One region of the Lysinibacillus sp. Bpr_S20 genome, then DNA from elsewhere that is predicted to be linked to it. Evidence: riboswitches for the same ligand, from Rfam matches in the RefSeq annotation. Region 1 holds a riboswitch; the other holds the start of a gene.
The links. Region 1 has a riboswitch for S-adenosylmethionine ahead of MWJ95_RS23070 (bifunctional homocysteine S-methyltransferase/methylenetetrahydrofolate reductase). Riboswitches for the same ligand answer to the same signal wherever they lie in the genome.
Positions count from the first base shown of each region.

Region 1 (4,787 bases):
TAAACTTACGAGAGCCAATAACATTTGTCCGTTCTCCAATAAATAACGGACGCATAGAATCGTCATACACCAATGGCTCGATACCAGATACTACATGACCATGTGTTGCATCTGGTAATTGTCGAGGCTTTTCGTCCTTTAATACCTCTCGAATGGCAGCAATATGTGCTGGTGTTGTCCCACAGCAGCCTCCGACAATGTTTAGCCAGCCCTTTTCTGCAAAGCCTTTTAGCTTTTGTGACAATGATTCAGGCGACTCATGATAGCAACCTTCCTCGTCCGGTAAGCCTGCATTCGGATAACAGCTAATATAGCCTGTTGAAAGCTCTGCTAATGAACGTATATGATCTGTCATAAACTCTGGTCCAGTTGCACAGTTTAAACCAACTGATAATGGTTTAATATGCTCGATCGAAATGTAAAAAGCATCAATGGTTTGTCCGGCAAGTGTCGTTCCCATCGGTTCAATTGTTCCAGATATCATCACAGGAAGCTCTCTTCCAGTTGCCTTAAAAGCACGAGATACCCCCAATGTTCCTGCTTTAACATTTAGCATATCCTGACTAGTTTCTAGCAACAGAACGTCCGCTCCGGCTTCGATTAATGCCTTTGCTTGAACATAGAAATTTTCCTCTAGCTCATCAAATGTAATTCCACCTGTAACCGATAAGGTTTTTGTAGTTGGCCCCATTGCTCCCGCCACAAAACGTGGCCAATCGGATGTTGAAAACGCATCTACTACTTTACGTGCAATTTCTACTGCACGTTTATTGATTTCTTCTGCCTTCGCTCCAAGATCATATTCATTTAATACAAGTGGTGTACCTCCAAATGTATTTGTACAAATAATATCTGCTCCAGCCTCTAAATATTTTCTATGAACTTTTTCAAGCACATCTGGTCTAGTTAGCACAAGATTTTCATTACAGCCATCATATTCCTCGCCGCCAAAATCCTCTGCCGATAAATTTTCATTTTGTAGCATTGTACCCATTGCGCCATCAAGAATTAATATTCGTTGCTCTAGTTGCTCTTCAATCATGTGCTTAGCCATTTATACTTACCCCTTTTTTCTGTTCATCCAATTGCTCAATAAATTTCATTAATTCTAGCGTCATATCATAGCGCAAAAATGGTGTGATCAGGTAAATACCATTGAAATATTCCGCTGCTACTTCTACTAATTCCTTAGCAATTGCAATTCCTTCTAGTGTTGCGCGTTCCTTATTATCGCCACAAGCTTTCATACGTGCTAACGCATCGTCAGATAGTTTAATGCCTGGTACTTCATGATGTAAGAACTCCGCACTTTTATAGCTCGTTACTGGCATAATGCCTATATAAATTGGTGTTTCTAAATGCTTTGTCGCCTCATAAATTTCCACAATTTTTTCCTTTGTATAAACAGGCTGTGAAATAAAATAGTCTGCCCCGTGTTCAATTTTCTTTTCTAATCGAGAGACAGCCCGATCTAGTACCCGTACATTAGGATTAAAGGCAGCCGCTACAGAGAAATTCGCCTTTTTACGAAGTGGTTTCCCTGAGAACGATACTCCTTCATTTAACTGTTTTATTAATTGGATAAGCTCCATTGAAGAGACATCATAAACGCTAGCTGCCCCTGGGAAATCGCCTACCTTTGTTGGATCTCCGGTAACTGCTAAAATATCATGGATCCCTAATGCATTTAATCCCATCAAATGTGATTGAAGACCAATTAAATTGCGATCTCGACATGTTATATGCGTTAACGGGCGTACTCCGTGGGTCTCTTTCAGCAAGGCTCCCATTGCGATATTACTAATCCTTGGAGAAGCAAGTGAATTATCTGCCATCATGACGACATCTGCGCCCGCCTCATATAATTTTTTCGCACCTGCAATAAAGCCTTCGATCTCTAAATGTCTTGGAGTATCTAACTCTACTATAACTGAGCGTTCACGTTTTACTTTTACATGTAATGGCTCATAATTTGCTGGTTCTGCATCGCGTACAACCGCTACTTTTTCTGGCTTTGCATACTTTTCCTCGATCGGGGATAGTTCCTCTATGTACTTTTTCGCTGCCGCAATATGCTTTGGTGTCGTACCACAACAGCCACCAATTAAACGTACCCCTTGATCACGAAGCTCTACAGCTGCTCGGCCAAAATAATCTGCCTCTGACTCATATACGACACGACCATCTTCTAAATCAAGAAGAGAGGCGTTCGGATATGCTGACAAAAATGCCTTCTTAGGAAGCTCTACACCTTCAAATGCTTGTATAGTATGGTGAGGACCTAAGCGACAGTTAACACCTACGATATCAGCACCTAGCGCTTCAAGTTCATGTAAGGCGTTATTTAACCTCATTCCATTTTGTAAAATTCCTGGTTCGTGCATTGAAACTTGAGCAATAATCGGTAATTTTGTTTTAGCTCGTAGCATTGTTAAAGTCGCTGTTAGCTCTTCAAAATCATAATAGGTTTCAAGTAGAAGGCCGTCTGGATTTCCTGCAAGTAAGATAGAGGCCTGCTCATCAACAGTTGCTAAAATTTCCTCTAACGTTGCATCACTCTTTCGAATACCTCGGATTCCCCCAATAGTACCTAAAACAAATTGTCCTCCATCTGCTGCTGCTCGTTTAGCAATCGTTATAGCAGCTTCATTAAATTGCTGTACACGAGATTCAAGTCCATAACGGGCTAATTTTATGGCGTTAGCTCCGTAAGTGTTCGTTTGAATAATATCGGCACCAGCTGCTATATACTCTCTATGGATCTTTTCAATTAATTCCGGTCTCTGTACATTCATTTCCTCATGGCAGTACTCCAAGCCATAGCCGTATAAAACTGTACCAATTGCACCATCTGCTGTAAGAACATGCGTTTTCAACCTTTCAAGCAATCCCATAAAACCAGCCTCTCTTCCCTTATCTTTAAAATAAAAAAAGCCTTCTTTCACAAAAAAAGAAGGCTTTAACGTTTCGTAATTGTTTTCCTTCTCATCTTCGACACAGCTGTCTTCTGGATTTAGCACCTGACAATAAGTTGGTTGCTGAAGCTTCATAGGGCCAGTCCCTCTGCTTCTCTTGATAAGAATGTAGTATGAATTTTTTAAATAATTAAAAGAATCATATCGTTTACGAACGAACGAGTCAAGACTATTTCACTTAACAAAGGATAATTTTTACGAAAAATCATATATTTTTAAACAATTACAATAGTTTTTCAGCAAGTTCCTCACCAATTTTTTTACCATTTTGAATACATGCACCTATGCCTACACCAAAATAAGAGCATCCCGCTATTGATAAATTTGGATAGTTTTTCTCAAGCTCTTGTACGAGACCTTGCAATGCTTCACGGTGCGCCAAATCATACTTTGGCATCTGGTCGATCCATTTTGTCACGTCAACCACAGTTGGTTTTTCCTCAATCCCTAGACTCTTTCTTACATCCTCTAGAGCAACTGCTGCTAACTCTTCATCTGTCATCATACGCAATCTATCATACTCAGGGTTAATGCTCTTATAAAAAAGTCGTACAAGTAATTTCCCTTCTGCTGAAGTGTGTTTCCACTTGCGACTTGTCCACGTTGCTGCATTACAAATAACATCCGAATTATGTGACACAATATAGCCTGTTCCATCTGCTGGTAATCTATTATCAGGCACATCAAATCCTAAATAAATCGTAATTGCGGATGCAGTATTAAATTGTTCAAAATAACTGTTCAAAGAGGCATCCTGCAATAAACTTTGTACCGATTCATTTGGAAGGGCCAAAACAACATGATTTGCTTCAATCGTTTTACCGTTTGCTAAAGTAACAGCGTATTGATTCTCCTGCTTTTTAACACTAGTAGTGGCAATTCCTTTTATAATTTCTACATCCGTTAATGTTTCTTCAAGTCGATCAATTAGTGATGATAAACCATTTTTAAACGAAATAAATTTCTTATTGGCAGATTTGATAAATTGTTCCCTGTTTGCATTGAAACCTTTAATAATACTGCCGTAATCATTTTTGTAATCAATTAAATACGGTAAAGTGGAAGCAATTGAAAGTTGATTTAAATCTCCAGAATATACACCTGCCAGTACAGGTGCTATTTGGTTTTGAACAAGCTCCTCCCCTAAGTAATACGTTAAAAATTCCCCAATAGAACTTTCCTTGGTAAATCCTTCATTTGGCATTGTTAAATCCTTCAATGCTTCTTTTTTACCTTCCTCTGATACAAGCGTGCTTTCCTCAAGAGATTGTAAGCTCATAGGAATACCGAATGTTGAGTCTGCTGGGATAGGATGTAACTCATTATTTGTGTAAATATACGAAATACCCGTTTCGTTGTACACAAGATTTTGTTCAAAATTTAGTTCCTCTACTAACTCCATGACACCTTTATGACGCGCTACAATAGAATCTGCTCCTGTTTCCATGATGAATCCTTGTTTATATGCAGAGTGTAGCTTGCCACCAAGGTATGTATTTTTTTCAACAAGCACAAGCTTTACATCTAAGTTTTTCTCCTGAGCTTGGCGTTGTAAATAATGCATCGTACATAATCCCGTAACTCCGCCACCTAATACAACAACTGTTTTCATATTAACCGCCCCTATTTTTAGTTCTATATTCAGTATAAACTTTTTTTACCGAAAATTACGCTAAAGCCTTTACAAATTTAGCAAAAATAGAGGCTGGGACAAAAAGAAAAAATGTTAGACCGAGATACAAACGGCCTAACATTTTTTTAATTTAGGAAGGAAAATTAAACTCAGTGAAGTGAAAAAGTTATTACCCATTT
Region 1 is NZ_JALNLQ010000016.1:31,321-36,107, reverse strand. It holds gene metH (methionine synthase) at 1-1,054, opposite strand, end outside; gene MWJ95_RS23070 (bifunctional homocysteine S-methyltransferase/methylenetetrahydrofolate reductase) at 1,047-2,894, opposite strand; SAM riboswitch class I at 2,983-3,082, opposite strand; gene MWJ95_RS23065 (protoporphyrinogen oxidase) at 3,199-4,587, opposite strand.

Region 2 (4,787 bases), on a different contig from region 1:
TTTACGGGAACGTAAATTCTACGCATGTTTCAGGAACAAAAATGATGAATGGAATTGGCGGCTCTGGAGATTTTGCACGTAATGCGCGATTAGGTATTTTCGTCACAAAATCTTATGCGAAAGGCGGAAATATTTCTAGTATCGTTCCAATGGTGTCGCATGTTGACCATACAGAGCATGATGTAGACGTTATCGTAACAGAGCAGGGGGTAGCAGACTTACGTGGGCTTGCTCCAAAAGAACGGGTTGGGTGCATTATTGATAACTGCGCACACCCGGAATATCGTGAGCAATTATGGAAATATTTTAACGATGCCAATGAAGCAACAGGTGGACATCATACACCACACATTTTAGAAACAGCGCTCTCATGGCATGTGAATTACGCAAAGAATGGTACGATGAAAAACCCTGCTTTATCCAAATAATTAAGTGATAAAAAGCCTTGAAGGACTGTTGACTTGTTCCTTCAAGGCTTTTAATTGTTAATAACGTAATCCAAAATGCTCGGGTATCTCTGGAATTAGGGGAGAGACCTACGAAGTGATTAGGTAAGCCTCTGAAGTGATCAGGTGCCCCAGAGAAGTGATCAGGTATTCAAAGAAAACCCTGGATTTTTATAATAATCCGATCCATTTCCAATACGTTGCGGAAAATAGCAGAACTAGAATGTATCCAATAATCGTTAAGGGGATACCAGATTTTAAGAAATCCTTTGTTGTAAAGGCTCCTGTACCGTAGGCAAGCATATTTTGCGGTGCACTAATAGGTAAAAGGAAGCCAAAGCTAATAACGAATTGTTGTACGATCACGAAACCAACCTGATCGACATTAGTCGTTAGTGTTGAGGCTAGAACGATAAATACCGGTACAAGTGCTGATGCTAAACTTGTTGCACTTGCAAAACCTAAGTGAATAAGAATATTAAATAAAGTAACAAGCGCGATTGTTGCAAGAATCGGCATAGAATCTAAACCAAGTGAACCGAATACTTTATCAGATAACCAGGATGCACCTTTTGTATTAAGCAAGACCGTTCCTAACATTATACCTACTGCAAAGACGATAATTGTTCCCCAAGGAATATGAGGTTCAACTTGCTTCCACGAATAGACTCCGATTTTGGGCATTAATAGAATAGCGATTGCAACGATTGTGACGGTTGTCGTATCGAATGGGTGAAGTTTACCCTCTGCAGCCCAGAAAAATAGTAAAACTACAGATGTAATGATTAATCGAATTTCGGGAGCTTTTAAGGGACCAAGCTCCGCAAGTTGTTTTTTGATTACTTCTTTACCACCTTCAATATTACTTGTTTCAGGTTTGATTAGTGTAATCATAATGAAAAATAGAGCCACTGACATGATGATCGAGAAGGGGGCAGCATAAAGTAACCAAGCACCCCAAGAAATATCAACACCAAATTGTTCTTTGATGAAATTTAAAGCGACCATATTTTGAGCTGCTGCCGTCTTAATACCGATATTCCAAATGGAAACAGCTTGTACAGAGGTAATGACGAGTAAAGCAGCAAGTCGACTATCACGTGGTAGACCAAATGCCGCAACCATTCCGAGTAGTATTGGTACAACTGCGCCTGCACGTGCAGTAGCAGAAGGGACGAAGAATGCGAGTGCAATAGATACCAAAATAGCACCGAATACGATGGCTTTCGTTTTTGTCCCTACTAGTGAAAGAATCCATAGCGCAAGACGTTTATGTAAATTGGTAATTTGCATGGCTGCCGCTAGGAAAAGTGCTGCTGCTACTAGTGCAACTGCTGAATTACTAAATCCGCTCAATGCTAATTTTAATGCATCTGATGTTCCTAGCTCTCTCGTTGGATCTTCCATTGATGGAGCTAATCCTAGTAAGATGGTCACGAGAGCAATAATCATGGCAGAGCTAACGGGATAGGATACTGCTTCTGTAACCCAAAGGATGACCGCGAAAGCTAAAATAGCTAAAGCTCGTTGTCCAGCTATAGGTAAATCGCCACTGTTGGGTAAAAATGTAATTATAATTAGTGAAGCAAAGGCTAATCCAATCCAAAGAGGCTTTAAATTACGTTTCGGTTTTGCTTGTTCAGAAGTAGACATACATTTTCATCCTTTCTATAAGCATGGATATTATTTCCTATAACATCGGCTAGTAAAATGCTTTATTAAGAAAGGAATTTGTCTATTTATTGTAAAGAAAACTAGTGTGTGAAATACGCTCTATTTATAGCGATAATGGACAGTTACGAGAAAATATGTGGTCACGAAAAATACAAAAAAATCCAAAAGTTATTATTTTTTCTTTTTGAATGCAGAAGTCACTTTAGGCTCAGTTCCCTGTGTCAATCGTTTAATATTTTCGATATGCAAAATGATGGCAATACCAACAAGAAATAAGGCTATACTCGTCGGGCCTATTCCAGGAATCCATAAATATGTGGCAATGCAAAATACGAGATAAAATACAAGTACACCGACAATTAAATAGTTCGTCAGGAAAGATAAAATAACAAATAAAATGAGTGCAAATAAACCAATTTTCCAATCAATCGCAAGTAATATACCAATGATGGAAGCGGTACCCTTGCCGCCGTTGAAGCCCATATAAAATGGGAAATTATGTCCAAGAATGACACCAGCAGCTACGATGTAGGTAAAGAGCCAAGCGTGTATTTCTGTTAATTGTGTTATATCTGTTAGGTAGGCTTGTGTACCGAGAATAGCGGCAACGCCTTTACCGATATCGATCAGTGCAACTAATATGCCGTATTTCCATCCAAGGGAAAGTGTTGCATTAGATGCACCTGCATTGCCATAACCTGACTTTTTTAAGTCTACCCCGGATAAAAACTGAGCAACTTTAGAGCCGTGAACACAGCCAATTAAATAACCAACAAGAAGAAAAATGATAATGGCTTTTATCATAAAAGGTCCTCCTTTCTAAATAATAGGCTCATCAAAAAAAGTAGGGATGATATTTTTAAAACATCGTCATTGTAATAAAGTGAAGTGAAGTGCAGGAGCCCCCTGGAACCTTTGCTCTAGCGAAAGCGAAGTGCCCAATCGGAACGGAAATCAACCCTACGTTTTGATGAGAAGAGTAAACACTAAAATAGTGTATGCGTTGGTATTACGTAAAAAAGCATACAGAAGTTTCGGAAAAAATAAAATTTTAGTGTTGACAGAGAAAAAGTCTATGTTTATACTGTGTAACAACGATGGAAATTGAATCTCATACTCTTATCAAGAGCGGCGGAGGGATAGGCCCTATGATGCCCGGCAACCAGTAAGTGACGAACTTGCTAAGGTGCTAATTCCTACAGATTCTTACTTGGATCTGGCAGATAAGGGGAGGAAAACTTGCAACCGCAACCCTCTTCTTAGCTGAAGAGGGTTTTTGTTTTCTACTGAAAAATCCTCCTCATCTCCGGTACCATCGTAAAAAAATAACCATTTGGAGGTATACAATGACAAATTTTAAACCAGAAACATTGCTGTTACACGGTGGCCAAGAGCCAGACCCGGTAACAGGATCTCGTACAGTACCCGTATATCGCTCAACGGCATTTGTTTTTAAAGACACTGCTCATGCGCAACGTCTATTTGCCTTAGAGGAAGCTGGCAATATTTACACGCGAATTACAAACCCAACTGTAGATGTTTTTGAAAAACGCGTCGCTTTATTAGAAGGCGGTACAGCAGCAGTAGCACTTTCATCTGGTGCAGCGGCTATTGCGTTTTCCATTTTAAATCTAGCTGGCGCAGGTGATGAAATTGTCGCGGGTAGCTCTTTATACGGAGGTACTTATAATTTATTCGCCAACACACTACCAAACTACGGTATTAAAACAATTTTCGTAGACGAAACAAATCCAGAAAATTTCCGCGCAGCTATTACGGATAAAACAAAAGCGGTATTCGCTGAAATTTACGGTAATCCAAGTTTAAAGGTATTAGATATTGAAGCGGTAGCTAATATAGCACATGAAAACGGCTTGCCATTAATTATTGATAGCACATTTGCTTCACCGTACGGCTCTACACCGATTGATTTCGGTGCAGATATTGTTGTTCATTCCGCAACAAAATGGATTGGTGGCCATGGTACAACTTTAGGTGGCGTTGTAGTAGATGCAGGAAAGTTTGATTGGACACGTGGACGTTTCCCAGGCTTTACGGAGCCAGATGCTTCTTATCACGGTTTGCGTTATGGTATTGATACAGCAGAGGCTGCATTTGCCACAAAACTGCGAGTGCAATTACTACGCGACTTTGGACCAACATTAAGTGCAGATGCAGCATTTAATTTATTGCAGGGTTTAGAAACGCTTCATTTGCGTATTCCTAAACACAATGAAAATGCATTAGCGGTAGCCGAATATTTACGAAACCACCCATCTGTGGAATATGTAAATTACAATGGCTTAGAAGATTTCCCTACCCATGATTTAGCCAAAAAATATTTGAGAAACGGCTTTGGTTCAGTGCTTACATTTGGTATTAAAGGTGGACGTGAGGCGGGGCGTAAATTAATTGATAGTGTGAAATTATTCTCGCACGTAGCAAATGTAGGGGATGCCAAATCATTAATTATTCACCCTGCGTCTACTACACATCAGCAACTTTCCGCTGAAGAACTAATCCAAACTGGTGTAACCGAGTCGCTCATTCGCTTATCCATCGGTCTTGAGGCAGTAGAGGACATTATTGCAGATTTAGAACAAGCTATTGAACAGGTAACAGCTTCACAACAACAAGTAGAAGCTTAATAAAAAACATTGGCTAATG
Region 2 is NZ_JALNLQ010000018.1:3,266-8,052, forward strand. It holds gene MWJ95_RS23550 (succinate CoA transferase) at 1-428, shown strand, start outside; gene MWJ95_RS23555 (DASS family sodium-coupled anion symporter) at 618-2,099, opposite strand; gene MWJ95_RS23560 (glycerol-3-phosphate acyltransferase) at 2,292-2,924, opposite strand; SAM riboswitch class I at 3,237-3,350, shown strand; gene MWJ95_RS23565 (O-acetylhomoserine aminocarboxypropyltransferase/cysteine synthase family protein) at 3,467-4,768, shown strand.
Region 2: it holds a riboswitch for S-adenosylmethionine, as region 1 does, so the genes downstream of both, MWJ95_RS23565 (O-acetylhomoserine aminocarboxypropyltransferase/cysteine synthase family protein) here and MWJ95_RS23070 (bifunctional homocysteine S-methyltransferase/methylenetetrahydrofolate reductase) in region 1, are expected to answer to the same signal.